One region of the Akkermansia sp. BCRC 18949 genome, then DNA from elsewhere that is predicted to be linked to it. Evidence: riboswitches for the same ligand, from Rfam matches in the RefSeq annotation. Region 1 holds a riboswitch; the other holds the start of a gene.

Region 1 (7,850 bases):
TGAAGGCGCCGGAACCGGAGACGGTGGAACCGCTGTTGGTTTCCACGCCGGATAGAACAGTGGAGCCGTTCAGCACCAGATGCCCCGGATTAGCCGGATGGGCGAATGCCTCACCCAGGCGGATGCTCCCGCCTTCCACGCCCAGACTGGCGTCCCTGCCGTCCAGAACGAGGGTGGCGTTGTTGCTGATGACGACGTTTTCCGCCGCATAGGAACCCCTGGCGACAACCTTCACATCCTGTGCCGTGACGTTGAGGTTCGCGAAGGCGCCTCCGTCGGCGGCGGAGGCGCTGTAGCCTGCCGTGCCGGAGTGTTCCCAGTTCAGGGTCTGTTCCTTTTCATCCTTGCCCGCCAGCGTCAGTTGTCCGGAAACGCCGCTGACGGCTCCGGAGGAAATGACGGCGTCCGACTGGCTCAAGTCAGCCTCCCCGCCTTCCAGCACGATGCCGTGCTCAGGCAGGTTTTCCCCGATGATGACCTTGGAGCCTTCCCCCACATGGATGCTTTCTCCGGGGTTGACGACGATGGGGGCGCCTTCACCCAGGAATACCTGGCCCTGGAGGCGGTAGCTCATGCGGTAGTTTTCCAGTTGGAAGTTGTCCACCCTGGCTCCGTACATGGCGGTGATGCCGTTCTTGATCTGGTCCAGCGTGACGACCCAGGCGGAATCCGTGGCGTTGAGCACCGTGGCGCCTACCGTGGCGTTTTGCGCCAGGTCCAGATTTACGTTCAGGCCGTCAAAGCCCACTTCCAGGGCCGTTCCCGCCGCATTCTGCACCAGGGTCCCGTTGAGCAGCGTCATGCCTTCCGCAATGGTGAGCGTGCCGCTGCCGGAGATGGAGCCCTGGTTGTTGACGACGGCCCCGTCACGGAGTATCTGGGAGTTCCCGGTCAAGGTGACGGCAGAGCCGTGGCCCACGTTGAACCGGTTGAGCAGCCCGGCGGCTTTTTCCGTGGAAATGGTCCAGTTTGCCTTGTTTTCCGCACTGCCCACGTTGAGCGTGACGGAGGAATGGTGGGTGGCCGTATCGGACTTGCTGGTGTTGACGGTTGTCCGCACCGTATAGTCAAACAGTCCCGGAGCGGCTTCCGTTCCGGACAGCAGCGTAATGGTATCCACGGAGCCTTCCGCTCCGGAGCCGCCCAGTTCCCAGATGCCGCTGATGGAAGCTCCGGCGTGGACGGTGACGTTGTCCGCCGTGTTTTCCGTGGAGAAGCCGGAACCCGTATTGGACCCGCTGTACAGGGCATACCCCGTTGCTTCGTTCCCCGTCGCCGTTGCTTCAATGACGCCGGTGGAACCGATGGTCGTCGTGATGCCGGCTCCTCCCATCAGGGCCGCCGCCGTGCTGCCGGCAGTTGCCGCGCTGACGGTTCCGTTGATAGTGCCGGTGGTCAGGGAGAATTCCGCCAGCAGCCCGTAGGCTTCCGCAGCTCCCGTGGAGGAGGCGGAGATGAAACCGCTGACGTTTCCCACGGACAAGGAGCCCGTGGAACGTGCCCCGGCGGCCGTTCCGGCCATGGCTTCCGCCCGGATGGCGCCGCCCACATTGCCGATGGTAATATTGGAATGGGTCTGGTAACCCCCTTCTTCTCCGGCGAAGAGGCCGTAGGCGTCCATGCCGTTGGTCGTGGCGGTAACGCTTCCCGTTGCTCCCATGTCGCCCAGCGTGATGTTTTCCCTGGCTTCAATGCCGATGGCGGAAAAGTCCTCGCTTTCATCATTGGAACCGGAGGCTGCGGTGATTTGACCGTCCAGCCGGGTAATGTTCACCTGCCCGTAGTTGGACTGGATGCCTCTGGCTCCGTAGCCGCCGGCCGTCGCCGCGGAAATGCTGCCGGTGGAGGAAAAGGTGCCGATGTTGACGTCCTTGTAGCGCGGGCCCTGGTAGTCCATGGTGTTTCCGTAGGCATACAGTCCCCTCGCATAGTTTCCTGTTCCCAGGTCCACGGAGATTTTGCCGGCCATCGTTCCAATGTCCAGGCGCCCCTGATAGGCGTAAATGCCGTTGGAGGAGAAATTGGCCGTGATGGAGATGAGGGCGTCTTCCGTGATCGTTCCGATGGAGAGTATTTTCCCGTAGCTCCGGATGCCGGTGGCATTCGTTCTGGCTGCGGAGATGTTGAATGTTCCTGCCAGGGTGCCGATGTCCACATTGACTCCGGAGGAGGTGTCAATGCCGAAGGCGTTGTTTGCCGTGGAGGAGACGTTGAATACGGCATCCCCGGCAATCGCGCCAATGCTGAGGGTGCCTGATTTTCCCCAGATTCCGCGCACGTTGCTGGAGCCTGTCACGTTGAATGTGGCGGAGACCGTTCCCAGGGCCGCATCTGAGGCGGTTCTGGCTACAGTGGCGTCATAAGCGCCGGCCAGGTCTTCCCTGGCAGTATCCTGGGCATGGACCGTTCCCAGCATGCCGAGGCAGGCCAGGGTCATAGCCACAGCCTGCATCCGGTGCCTGGCGTGGCACGGTGTTTTTTCAGGAGTGTTGAACATTCCGGACTTCAAGGAGGCCGGACCATCATAGTCTGCTCCGTTCAAGCGGAGCGTGTTGGATGAATGCATGTGTATGGTCTGAATGCCGGAATACTCGCCGGCGGTTCATAAAATACTTCGGGGCTGGCGATCTGGCTCATTGCAGGTTTTTAAGCCGTGCAATATACAGTGGCGGTACCGCTCCGGATTCACACCGGATTCCCCATCTATTTCCTGCCCGTACCACGGGCTTCCCGGAAGCGCCTCCGGTTGGTGAGGGAGGCATGGCATGCCTAACATATCCTCCGGACCCTGTCAATTGGAACTTTTTCTTGCGTTTGGCTCCCTGTTTCGTATTGCCATGAAGGACGGCCATGCTATCATGGCGCCCCGGATGTTCGTTATTGTATTTGGCATATGTATGAAGCGTTAACGAACTCTCCTTCACATGCGCCGGGCATCGTCCGGGGAAGGAAACTGACGGAGAAGTGCCGTGACCCGTGGGTAGATATTATCCGTGTGCTGGCCATGTTGCTTATCATGATCCAGCATACTCCCGCTTCTCATGGCTTCACTGTGTATGCAACACGTGCGGGCGTATTTTTCTTTTTCATGGCGGCGGGTTACTTCCTGGCCCGGAAGTATGGGGGCAGCCTGGCCCCGGTGCCCTGGCTTAACTGGAGAAAAGCGTTTCTGATTCTGTGTGCCTATTTGTTTTGGATTTTCGTTTCCATGGCCTTGTTCGGGTTTCCCGCGGACATTGTAAAATGGATGACCGGTCTGGGAATAGGGCGCCCTCCTTTGGGAACTGTTTTATGGTTTTTGCGGGATTTAATGGTGTTTGTGCTGGTTTCAGGAGCGTTATTCCGGATGCCGCGGGCCTGTCTGCTCATTCTGTCCATGGCCTCCCTGGTGCTTTTCAGTACGAGCAATTCCCTTTACTTGTCCTTCGAATACATGGACAAGGTTTTCTGCGTTATCCATCCCAGGGGTTTTGGAGCATTTGCCCTTGGCATGTTTTTGTGCCGTTATTCCCTTGAAGAGTTGAAGAATGCAGTCGGTAAAGCGTGGCTGTACGTGCTGATGGTGTTTCCCGTTATTTTTATATGGGAAATGTACAGCACCGTTCAGGAGTCTGCGTTATCCTTGTGCATGGGCGTGCTGTGGCTGGCATCCTGCGCCTTCTTGATGATGCGGTATTTTCCGGGAATCTCCTCTTTCTGCGCCCGTTTGGCTCCCTCCGTCTTTTTTGTATATGCCGCGCATGCCCTGGTTTATGAGGGCATGCTCAGGCTCGGTTTTCCAAGGGGAAGCTTCTGGATATGGGGAATGGCCGTACCCCTTGTTTTTCTGGCTCTGAGCGGACTGTACTTTTTACTGGCGCGGATGTGTCCGGCAGTGTTGAAGTATATTGCGCTGAAGAATTGACCGTCTGCTATTTTTTTACGGTTACGGGAAGCCCCGCAACCATGAAGTAAACTTCGTCCGCGCTTTTGGCTAGAAGCTGGTTGGCGATGCCAAGCCCGTCGCAGTAGTGGCGCGTTTCCGCGTCCGCCTGGCTGATGCCCATGCCGGTTTCAGAGGAGACCAGAACCCAGGGCACGGGGGATTGGGGGATAAGTTCCTTCAAGGCCTCTATTTCCTCAATCAGCGCTTCCTGGAATGGTTCGTAGTCCGTAGGGTCCTTCTGGGCGTACAGGGTATTGGAGGTGAGCAGGGTTACGCATTCCAGAATGACGCCGTCCACCTGATCCAGCAGGCCGGATTCCCGGACGGCGGCGGCCACATGGCGGGGGCATTCCAGCGTAAGCCAGCTTGCCGGGCGCCGTTCCCGGTGCTTGCGCACGCGGTATTCCATGGATCCGGCTCCGGGCCACACCTCCGCCGTGGCGACGTACAGGATTTTTTCCCCGAATCCGGCGGCTATCTGTTCGGCGTATTGGCTTTTGCCGCTTCTGATGCCGCCCAGGACGAGCGTCATGCGTGCAGGATTGGCGTCAGTGTTTGGAGATGTAGCGTTCATGGGATTCCAGCATGGCCTGGTGGGAGTTCAGAAAGTCGTCCAGGCTGAAGACTTCCAGAGTGATGAGGGGGGAGAAACGGATGTCCCACATGGGGTGGAGGATGGCGTCCAGCGTGGCGGCGGCCATGTGGTGCAGGGATTTGTGGTCCCGTTTTTCCAGCCCGTGCAGGTGGCACATGCGTATGTCCGGCAGCCAGAGCGGCAGCAGTTCTTCCGGCCGCAGGCCTTCCTTCCAGACATGGCCTATGTCAAAGCAGCGGGAATGGGGCGTGGCGGAGACCAGCTTGTCCAGGTAGTCGGTCGGGTGGCGTTCCAGGTTTTCCAGGGCCAGGCATTCCGGAGCGGGCAGATGGGGCGTGATTTGCTCCAGGCTGCGGAGGATGCGTTCCGTTTCACGCTCCGTAAGATGGGGGCGCATGTCCGGGCCGGGAATGTGGTCCGTAACCACGTGCATGACCCACGTGTGGGGCTCCAGTTCCCGGGTCAGGTCAATGGCGCGGATGATGTTTTCCGTGTAGCGGCGCCCTGATTCCTCCGTGGCGAAGCCGCCGTCCGTGGGCAGGTGGACGTTCCACTTGACCCCGGCGTCCGCGGCGATTCCGGCCAGCTCCCGGATTTCCGCCGGGGTAATGAGTCCCTCCCCGTGGTCTCCGGCTTCCAGCAGGAGCAGGGCGATGTCATCCGCGTAATGGACGCATTCCCTGATGGCGGGGACGTAGTAGTCCGGGATGATGAAGGAGGTGCAGCTGATGTTGAGGCCCGGGACGCGGCATTTGTGCGGAGTTTTCATAAGGTGCAGAAGGTGAGCAGGACGAGCCATTCCGTGCATTCCACGGTGCAACCGAACACGTCCCCGGTGACGCCTCCCAGGCGGCGGCGGGCATACAGGAGCAGGGCCGTGGAACCGGCCAGGGCCGTGAGCAGGGCGTACAGCCCGTGCCACCCTGCCAGCGCGCAGGCAGCCAAGGTGACGGCGGCGGCTATCAGGGCGTGGACGGGGCGCGTCCCCTGCTTGAAGGCTTCCCCCATGCCGCCGGGGCGCGCGCCCGGAAAGCGCATGGCGATGAAGATCTGGCTGCGCGCCAGCAGCCCGGCCAGCGCGCACGCCGTGAGCAGCAGCTCCCATGAACCGAAGGCCGCCAATGCTGCCAGCGCGGCGCCCTTGAAGGCCAGGTTGAAGAACAGGGCCGTGCCGCCGAAGGTACCCAGGCGGGAGTCTTTCATGATTTCCAGCCTGCGTTCCCTCGGCACTTCCACGGGCAGTCCGTCCCCGCAGTCCGCCACTCCGTCCAGATGCAGGCCGCCCGTGATGGCTACCCAGCAGGCGCAGCCGATGACGCCGCAGACCAGCGGGGGGAAGAGCAGGGTAGCCGCCCAGGTCAGGCCGCCTGCCAGCCCCCCCACGACAAGGCCGACCAGCGGGAGCCATGCGGAGATGCCGTTCAGGTCGTTTTGCAGCGGCCACGGGCCTACGGGCAGCCGGGTCAGGAAGCCGAAGGCGGAGCGGATGGTGGTAATGACGGCCATGGCGCAGGGAAAGGAGGAGTTAGCGCGGAACGGTGATGTCCAGTTCCGGCAGGGTTTTCATTTCAGACAGCACGCGCGTGGCGGCATCCAGCAGCGGAAAGAACAGCGCCGCCCCCGTGCCTTCCCCCAGGCAGAGGCCCAGGTCCATGTACATGGTGACGCCGATGTGGTCCATAATGAGCTTGTGCCCCGGTTCCGCGGAGTTGTGGGAGCCGATGAAGTACTGAGCCGCTTCCGGCCGGATGCCCTGGGCGATGGCTGCCGCCGCCCCGGCAATGAAGCCGTCAATGACGATGGGGACGCGCAGGGAGGCCGCGCCCAGCATCAGCCCGGCCATGGCTCCTATTTCCGGTCCTCCTACCTTCGCCAGCACGTCGATGGCGTCGGAGGGGTCGGGCTTGTTCAGGGCGATTCCCTGTTCGATGAGCTCTATTTTTTTACGGATGACTTCCCCCTTGACGCCGGAGCCGCGCCCCGTCACGGTTTCCACCGGGGTGCCCGTGAGCACGGCCACGATGGCGGAGGAGGGCGTCGTGTTGCCGATGCCCATTTCTCCGGCGGCCACGATGTCCAGCCCCCTGGCTTTTTCCTCCCGGGCCATGTCGATGCCCACTTGCAGGCATTCCAGCGCCTGTTCCCTTGTCATGGCCGGGCCCCTGCTGAAATCGCTGGCTCCGTGCATGACCTTTCTTTTCACCAGCCCCGGCAGGTCGCCGAAGTCGTAATTCACGCCCACGTCCACCACGGAGAGGCGGGCTCCCGCGTTGCGCGTGAAGGCGTTGATGGTGCCGCCGCCTTGAAGGAAGTTGCGGGTCTGAATGTAAGTGACGTCCGTGGACGTCAGGCTGAGGCCGTGGTCGGCAATGTGGTGGTCCGCGGCGAAGAGGACCACGGCCTTGTCCTTCAGGCGCGGCGCGGGATTGCCGGTCATGGCGGCAATCTGGATGGCTACGGGTTCCAGCTTCCCCAGCGCGAGGGGGGGCTTGGCCAGTATTTTCTGATGTTCCAGGGCGGTTTTGGCGGCCTGTTCGTCCAGCGGGGGAATATGCAGTTTGTTCATGATGGTCAGAAGCGGGGAATGAAGAAAAGGATGAGGGAGAAGATCAGCGTGCCCGCGGCGGCGGTCACCCACATGAGGCGTATGGCCAGGGCCAGGTCACTGACGGCGGCTTCCGTGCGCCCGGTTCCTATCCACGGGTAGTCCGCAGGAACCCCCTTGTAGGAGACCGGACCGCCGATGCGGAGGCCCAGCGCGCCCGCGAAGGCCGCCTCGCTCCAGGCGGAGTTTGGGCTGGCATGGGCGCGGCGGAAGGTCCAGCCCGTGGTGAATGCCCTCCGGGCGGAGGTTCCCTTCACGAAGAGGGCCGCCAGGGAGATGCACGGCAGGATGAGGCGCGCGGGGATAAAGTTGAGCGCATCGTCCGTGCGTGCGGCAAAGGTGCCGAAATGTCTGTACTGGTCGTTCTTCTTTCCCCACATGGCATCCAGGATGTTGAAAACGCGGTGCGTCAGCGCGGCGAAGGCCGCCCCGGAGGCGCCCCCTGCCAAGCAGCCTGCCGCAGCCCAGAACAAGGTGGAAAAGACGCCGTCCGTCAGATTTTCCGCCACGCTTTCAATGGCCGCCCTGGCCATGCCGTGACGGTCCAGCCGCTCCGTGTTTCTCCCTACGATCATGGAAACGGCGTGCCGCGCCTCGCCGTCCTTCCCGCTACGCAGGGCGTTCGCCACCCGCAGCGCATGCTCTGCCAGGCCGCGCGGGGCCATGCAGATGTAAATGACCAGAACGGCCGGAATCCAGGGAATCCACGGGGAGGGGAAGACGGA
Region 2 (7,850 bases), 770 kb from region 1:
GCCGGAAATCAGGAAACGGACGGGAAGGCCGGGCACGTGGCGCTGGAACTGGCGCTGCGCTTCCGCGGCGAGGTCGCGGTAAATGGAAAGGTGGGCCTCTTCCGGCGTCAGGGCGAGCGCCTGGCGGACGGAAGAACAGGCCAGGATGCCCCGGCGCGCTTCCCCGGAAAGCGGCGCATGGCGTTCCGCCGTGCGGAGAAAGAGCGGCATGTCCTGGGCCACCTTGTGGGCGTGGGTGTTGGCAAATCCGGCGGCGTACTTGCAGAGCTTGCCCGGCATGCAGGCCACTACGGCTTCCGTCATGCCCTGTTCACCTGCGCTCTGAAGGCTTTCCGCAATGAAATCCCCAATGCAGATGAAGGAAATGGAGGGGTATTCCGGCAGAAGGGTCTTCGCCAGCGCGGCGGTGCGCCCCCCGGTGCAGAACACGGCCTTCCTGAAGCCGGAAAGCCGGGTAGAGCGCACGCAGATGCGGATGGTGGCGATGTAGGCTTCATGGCTGTACGGGCGAACGATGCCGCTGGTGCCCAGAATGGAGATGCCCCCCACCACGCCAAGCAGGGGATTGAGCGTTTTCCCGGCGAGCTTTTCCCCGTCCCGCACGGAGATTTCCGCCAGCCAGCACCCTTCCCGCATGCCGGCGCGTGCCAGGTTGTCCGCAATCATGCGCCGCGGTCCGTGGTTGATGGCCCATTTGTGCTGCTCGCAGTCCAGGCCCGGCAGCGTGCACAGGCCTATGCCTCCGCCGGAGCGCAGGATGAGGAGGGCCCGGCCAATGGGCAGGAGATAATCTTCCCGGGCGGCCTGCTCCGGCACGGCTGCGCTTACGCGCGCTTCCAGCACGGCTCCATGGGTGCAGTCCGGGTCGTCCCCGCCGTCCTTGACGATGCGGGCGAACCCCGGCGCGCAGTCTGCCAGCGGAAGCGTTCTCGTCTCCCCGTCCGGGAAAAGCAGGGGAAGCGGTCCGTTGATTTCTTCCCCGTTCAGCGTTTTCCATGCGGCCGTGATGGCGGCGGCGGCATTGGCTCCTGTGGAAAATCCTTTCCGGAGCGGCTGGCGGAGGGGGGCGGACATGGATGGGGGACGGCTTTTTGGAATGCGGAAAACTTAGGAGGCGGGCAGGTTTTCCAGAATGGCGTGCAGGGTGGTCACGGCCAGGGCGCTCCCGCCGCGCCGCCCGTCCAGGACAATCTGCGGGACGGGGCACGTTCCGGTCAGCAGCTTGGATTCCACGACGTTGACGAAGCCCACCGGCATGCCTACGATCAGGGCGGGCCTGATGCCTTCCTCCAGCGCGTACCGGGCGATGCGGGCCAGGGAAAGGGGAGCGTTCCCGATGAGGACGATGGCTCCGTCCAGGATGGGGCGCGCTTTTTCCGCGGCGCAGATGGCGCGCGTCCTGCCTGTGGATTTGGCCTGTTCCGCAATGTCGGCATCGGAAATATGGCAGTGGATGTCCTCCCGTGCGTAGCCGGGATGGGCGCGCCTCAGCCGTTCCACGGAAAGTCCGGCGCGGATCATGTTGGAATCGCAAAAGATGGGGCAGTGCCTGCGGAGCGCCTCCAGGGCGGAGGGAATGGGATCATGGCGGAACGCCAGCCCCTCGCCGATGGAAAGGTCCGCCGTGGTGTGGATGAGCCGCCGCATGACCTTCCATTCGGCAGGCGGCAGCTCTTCCCAGCCGTAGAACTCCCGTTCAATGGCGGCAAAGCTCTCCGCCTCAATGGCGGCGGGGGGCATGTCCCAGCGGATGTTAAATTCAGAGGTCATGAGAAGTCAGTGGGTATAGTGGATGAAAAGTCCCGTCAGGGCAATAAGAAGGATGGCCCCGATCATGCGGGAAAGCTGCATGACCACCACGATGGTCAGGGCGTCCCGCGTGGGGAAGATGCCCATGGCGGAGGGAAGGTTGCGCCGCAGGGCGCGGATGGGGTTGCCGATGGCGCTGGCTACCAGCATGGCCAGCAGAATCTGGGAGGAGGTGACCATGCCGTGGCTGCGGAGGTTGGCGGCCACCCCTGCGGCCTGGACCAGGCCGCCCATCTGCGCGGCGACGATGCTCATGAGCTCCGCGGGAAAAATGCGGTTCACCCAGTCCGGCACATGTTCCTCCCACCAGGAAAACAGGCCGTTTTTCATCAGCCATTCCACGCCGATCATCAGGGGGACCGTCAGGCAGAGCATCCGGAAAACAAGCGCCAGCACCCGCAGGCACGTCTGGCGCAGGGATGTGCGCCATTCCGGGGAGGCGTGCCCTGCGGCGGCCACGGCGCCGGCATTCCCGGAATCCGGCGCGGCGGCGGGGCTCTTCCTGCGGTGGAGGAACAGCACGGCCGCTATGAACAGGAAGCCGAAGCCCATCTGCCACCCGAAGTAGCAGATGGCGGGCAGCCCCACCGCGCCGATGACCGGATACGCCACCCGCAGGGAGTGGGAGACGTAGGAAAGGTAGCTGTTCACCATGCCGCCCGCAATCAGGTTGGAATGAGTAATTTTGCCTTCCGCGTGGCTGCTCACCAGCATGCCGTTGGCGGCGGCATTGGAATAAAGCGCCGTGGGGATGGACAGGCTGATGATTTCCGGCAGGTGGGCCCAGCGGGCCAGTCCGCCGAACAGCTTGCCCAGGGCAAGATGCCAGCGGAAGATTTCAGCAATGCCGCCGATGAAGGCCGCCACGGCCACCAGGCCGATCAGGCTGCCAATCTGAGGAAGGCGCGCCAGAATTTTTCCCGCGCCTGTCTCCGGAACCTGGGTGTTCCGGGAATGATGGCTCTTTTTGGGCGGCGGGGCAGGGCTGGAAGCGGCGGCTTCCGTCTTTTCCCCTCCCGCCTGCGTTTCCCGGGTGGATTCCCCGGCAGGCTTCATGGCTGTGCGGGCTTTTCCCGATCCCCCGGCGCCCATGCCGGCGGGCATGTGGACCACCATGACTCCGGAGGCTGCCAGGGCCAGCGCCAGCCAGAGCCAGCGGAGGGGCCGGCGCCAGGGATAGGTGCGGGAGTGCCTGGTGCCGTTCATGCCTTCTTGACGAACATCAGGGAAAGGTATTCTTCCGGCCTTGCGTCAATGACGTGGATGTCGTCCGTAATAAACTCGTCGGGCATGCCGAGCCTTTCCCCGTAAATGACGCGGATGTCCTTTTCCCGCCGGATGCGCTCCATCAGGCGCGCGCGGCTGCGGTAGGTCTTCATGAGAACGGTGGTGGTTCCGGGCGGGAACTCCAGGGAATCCGCCATCTCCGGCTTGAAGGCGGGAATGACCCGGAGCCGTTCCCCGTTTTCCACCAGTATTTGGCGGCTGCGGGCCGCCAGGGTGCAGAAGGAGGTGACGCCCGGCACCACTTCCGCGTGCAGGCCGGGATTCCGGCTGAGCAGGAGGCTCAGAATATAGCCGAAGGTGCTGTAGGTCATGGCGTCTCCCAGCGTGGCAAAGGCGCAGTCCAGGCCGCGGGAAAGAACTCCCTCAATAATGGCCGTATTCTTTTCAATCTGCTCCTGCCTGGTTCTCGCGTCGCGGGACATGCTGAAAACCAGCTTGCGGAACTCTGCCTTCACGCCGCCCACGGAACGCACCACCGCTTCGGAAATGCTGAAATCGCTGTTGGGTCCGGTCACCGTAAACACCACGTCCACGGAGCGGAAGACGTTGACGGCCTTGAGCGTGAGGTATTCCGGATTTCCGGGGCCGATGCCTACCCCGTAGAACTTTCCAGGGCTGGCCATGTCAATGCGCTTGTTTGGGGATCATGAGGTCGTCCTCCGTGGTCCGGGCATGGCGGGAAAAAACGGCGCGGATGCCCGGGTTTTCCCCCAGCCCACGCAGGTGGGTCTTGACGGTGAAGCCCTCCTTCCTGAGCATGGAAGCCCAGGAATCCTCCTCATCCCCGCCCAGGTCGTTCTTGGCGTGGTCTCCGGCCACCAGCATGAAGGGGGCCAGCCAGACGGTCTTGGCGCCGGACTTTTTAAGCTGTTCCAGAATGGGGGCCACCCCCCGCGTTCCTTCCACGGTGGCGAAAAACGCCAGGCTGTCTCGGTCGTTCAGCTCGCGGGCGAAGTCGGAAAGCACCATGTCGCAGCGTCCTTCCTGCTGGCCGTGCCCCATGAGCAGGATGGCTTCATCCTTCTTCCGTTCCGCGGGGAAATGCTCCAGAAGGGCCGTGATGGCCTCGTTCCTGTCCCGTTCGCTTTCCAGCAGGGGGCGGCCGATGAACACGTGGTCAAAGCTGTCCGGATGGCGCGCCAGGAAACTGACGATCTGCCTCTCCATCCGGGAAAACTCCTCGCCGGGGGCGATGTGGAGGGACTGGACGCGCAATGTGCGTATGCCTTTGCGGGCCATCTGTTCCAGATTTTCCTCCACGGAGGGAACGGGGGTTCCGCGTCCGGCAAGCTTCTTGCGGATAATGCTTGAAGTGTAGCTCCACTTCAGGCGGTCCGGGGCATAATGGGCCAGCATGTCCTTCTCCAGCTCCTTGTAGGAGACGGTAGCGTCCTGGTGGCTGGTCCCGAAGGCCACGAGAAGAAGCCCTTCCTGCCGTGACGGCGCCGCCTGTTCCGCCGGGGCGGGGGACGCTTCCTCCCTGCATGGGGCGGCGGAAAGCACGGGCAGGGAAAACAGGGTGAGTCCTGCAAGAAAAACGGAGGAAAGGGGCAGGAATGCCCCCGGCACGTAAGAGGATGCTTCAATCATGCGTTGATGAGGTATGGTGAACCGAAGCAAGGATATTCGGACTCCGGGTCTCCAACCTCCCCCTCGCCTTCACCCTCCGGAATGGGAGGACTGGCTGACCGGAACGCTGGCGGAAAAGCGTTCCTTGAGGGTTTGTAACCCGATACCGCAGCGCGACTGTTTCCGGTTCTCACGGAATTCCCCGTTGCTTCGGCGTGTTTAATGGCGTTTTTAGCCGTCACTGTCAATGTTTATTAGAACGCCGCCGAATTTCCGGAGGCTGGGAAAAAATGTGCGTGGACGGGTAAAAACCGCCTTTTGGCCGTTCCTGCGCCTGCTCTTGGAAAAAATGCAGGGTTCCGGATGCGGAAGCGGTGGAAGACGGGGCATTCCGGGGTGCAGAAATCCCGGCGGAAAAGAGAGGGAGGAAGCGGCCCATTCCGTACCGTGCCGGGGCTTTCCAATCCGGTGGGCCGCAGGCCGGAGTTTGCTGCTTGCAGAAGGCGGGGCAGGTATGAGAACATGGAGCATGGCTTCTTCCCCGAATGTTGTAGAATATATCTGTTTCCAGCTCCGGCATGCCGGGGACATTTCCTTCAAAAAAATGTTTGGGGAATACGGCCTGTACTGTGACCGGAAATATTTCGGCCTGGTATGTGACAACCAATTATTTGTCAAAATCACGGAGCCGGGCCTGAAGCTGCTTCCGCAGCAGGAGCAGGGCAGTCCCTATCCCGGCGCCAGGCCGCATTTCCTGATGACGGAACTGGACGATGACCGGACTCTCTCCTCCTTTGTCCGGGCAACCTGTTCCGTTCTCTCCGCTCCGGATGTCTTATCCGGGAAGAAGAAAAAAGCTTCCGGAGAAAAAAGAAACAGGCGTCCGTTAACGCCTGTTTGTTCCGGATGAAATGCCGTTCGGCTGAAAGGCTTATTTATCTTCCGGAGCCTCTGGCACAGCCAGGGAAGAAAGGCTCTTTTTCAGATTGCCCGCAACGGTCTGCGTGGCTTCATTGTCGGACTCCGCGAATTTGTCCACGGCCTGCGTCAGGGATTTGAGGTCGGATTCGGAAACCTTTCTCCCTTTCGCCTTGCGCTGCTCCAGGGCGGAAATCTTCTTGTTGAGGTCGGCCAGCTTCGGCAGGTCCTTGTTCGCCTTCAGAGTCGCCAGCGGTTCGTCAAACTCCTTGACGGAGGGGACCGCCGTCTTGAGGCGCGTGATGGCCGTCACCGCTTCCAGCGGGTTGGACTGGATCTGGGCCTGCACCATGTCCTTGGCGTCTCCCAGCCATTCGTCAAAAGCGGCGCAGACGGCCTGGGCCTCCTCGTCATCTGTTTTCTTCCGCAGGGGCGTGATCTTGGACTCGATGTTGCTGCCGTTGGAAACGACTGTCTTGGCCAGGGACTTGTACTTGTCCAGCTCCACGCCTTCCAGGATGGGAAGGCCGCGTTCCACCTTCATCACCTCCTTTTTCACCAGGTCGTAAAGCTGGGTGGGATGCCCCTTGGCCACCACCTTTCCGTTGGCCCCGATCAGCACCGCATGCGGCAGGCCTCCCGGGCAGGAGGCCGCCGGAATATCCAGCCCCTGATAGACGGGGAAGGTAATCTTCTTTTCCTCCAGGAACTGCTTCACCCTGGGGGTCAGCCCCTGGCGGTGGCTGCCAACCACGGTGAAACCCTTGGACTGGAATTTGTCCTGTAATTCCTGCAAATGCGGCATGCTGGCGATGCAGGGAGGGCAGTTGATGCCCCAGTATTCAAAAAACACCACCTTCCCCTTCAGGTCGGAAGCCTTGATTCTCGGCCCGTGGAGGTGGCTGCCTTCGTCAAAGGATGGGTAGGTGACTTTGGCGCCGTTCCCGTTGTCCGCCGCGTGGAGGAAAGCCGGGGCCGTCATGGCGGCAATGGAGCCGGACAGAATGAGGGCAGTAAAGGTTTTCATAGGATGGATGATGCAGAATCCCGCATTGAGTGTCAAGAAGGAAGCTCGCGCCCCGCGCTGCCTTCTCCGGTTGTTTCCTCGGCTGTCCCGCCTGTTCTGTTTCGACGGGCTGTGCACTTCCGGTCCGGGGACGCCCGGCGGCCCGTTCCCGTGGGAAAAACGCTTCAGGCAATATCCAGCCCCATGATGTAATCCGTCATGTAATAGCCGTGGCCTATGTGGAAATCCCCGCGTTCCAGTTCCCGCATGCCCATGCGCTGGTAAAACTCCACCGCGCGGGTGTTGTAGCGGTTGACGTTCAGGCGCATCAGGCACGGTTCCGGATGAATGCTCCTGATGTAGCTGACGGCCTGGCGGAACAGGTAGCTGCCGATGTGCAGGCCCTGGAAACCGGGCAGAACATAAATTTTCTGCAAGTGGAAGACGCCGGGGCCTTCCGGCTGGACGGACAGGTAGCCGCAGTCCTCCCCCTGATGGGAGGCGATGAAATACACGTGCCCTTCCTCCATCTGCTTCTCCAGATTGGCGGGGGAATACATCCAGTCCATCATGAAATCCATCTGCTCCTGGGAAAGGAGGTCCCGGTAAGTGGCCGGAAAAGCCTGGAGGGCCAGTTCATGAATCAGCATGATGTCGTCCTTGGCGGCTTGGCGGAGTGTTGGCATGGCGGGAATATTACACGGAAAAGCCCCGGATGAAAAGGGCCTCTTCCACGTTCCCGGCGGAATTTTCCGTCCATGGCCCACTTTCCCCTCCCTATTCCGCCGGGGACGCCGTATGCTGGATGACACAGGCTTTTTTGACGGAAACCGGGGGGAAATCCTGTCTGTATTGTGAACCCTGCATGCATGCCAAATCATGAGAGAACCCATTCCCATACAACAATGGCTCCCCGCGGGGCCGCTGAGGGACATGGGTGAAAAATATGTGAGCGGCCTTCCGGACGTGGCGCAGAACCCCATCGGCCCGGAATCCCTCATGCACCAGTCCGACCACTCCTGGACGGAATACCTGGTGGCCTACTCTCTGCTGTATCCGTGGGTGGTGATCGCGCTGGGCCTCCTGGGCGGGCTGGCCCTGGGGGCCTACTACCTTTTTTGCCGCCGCCGGGAATACGACCACCGCATTTTCTGCTCCAAATGCGGCACCATGATGTACCCGTGCGGCCTGCACTGCCCCAAGTGCGGCACGCCCAATCCCAAACCCCGCGCCCTGAACTGGATTGGTTATTCCAGGCTGC

Evidence for each region. A riboswitch is a leader RNA that binds a small molecule or an ion and turns the genes downstream of it on or off. The one in region 1 is predicted to bind cobalamin.
Region 2: it holds a riboswitch for cobalamin, as region 1 does, so the genes downstream of both, P8A25_RS04880 (sirohydrochlorin cobaltochelatase) here and P8A25_RS08225 (autotransporter domain-containing protein) in region 1, are expected to answer to the same signal.

Annotation. Positions count from the first base shown of each region.
Region 1 is NZ_CP123619.1:1,949,664-1,957,513, reverse strand. Features, by position in the region: gene P8A25_RS08225 (autotransporter domain-containing protein) at 1-2,497, opposite strand, end outside; cobalamin riboswitch at 2,601-2,739, opposite strand; gene P8A25_RS08220 (acyltransferase family protein) at 2,894-3,904, shown strand; gene P8A25_RS08215 (bifunctional adenosylcobinamide kinase/adenosylcobinamide-phosphate guanylyltransferase) at 3,912-4,499, opposite strand; gene cbiR (cobamide remodeling phosphodiesterase CbiR) at 4,474-5,289, opposite strand; gene cobS (adenosylcobinamide-GDP ribazoletransferase) at 5,286-6,026, opposite strand; gene cobT (nicotinate-nucleotide--dimethylbenzimidazole phosphoribosyltransferase) at 6,046-7,086, opposite strand; gene cbiB (adenosylcobinamide-phosphate synthase CbiB) at 7,092-7,850, opposite strand, start outside.
Region 2 is NZ_CP123619.1:1,179,908-1,187,757, forward strand. Features, by position in the region: gene cbiD (cobalt-precorrin-5B (C(1))-methyltransferase CbiD) at 1-1,074, opposite strand, end outside; gene P8A25_RS04865 (precorrin-8X methylmutase) at 1,108-1,770, opposite strand; gene P8A25_RS04870 (hypothetical protein) at 1,777-3,015, opposite strand; gene cobI (precorrin-2 C(20)-methyltransferase) at 3,012-3,719, opposite strand; gene P8A25_RS04880 (sirohydrochlorin cobaltochelatase) at 3,721-4,686, opposite strand; cobalamin riboswitch at 4,696-4,901, opposite strand; gene P8A25_RS04885 (TfoX/Sxy family protein) at 5,180-5,575, shown strand; gene P8A25_RS04890 (TlpA disulfide reductase family protein) at 5,597-6,610, opposite strand; gene P8A25_RS04895 (N-acetyltransferase) at 6,775-7,275, opposite strand; gene P8A25_RS04900 (hypothetical protein) at 7,469-7,850, shown strand, end outside.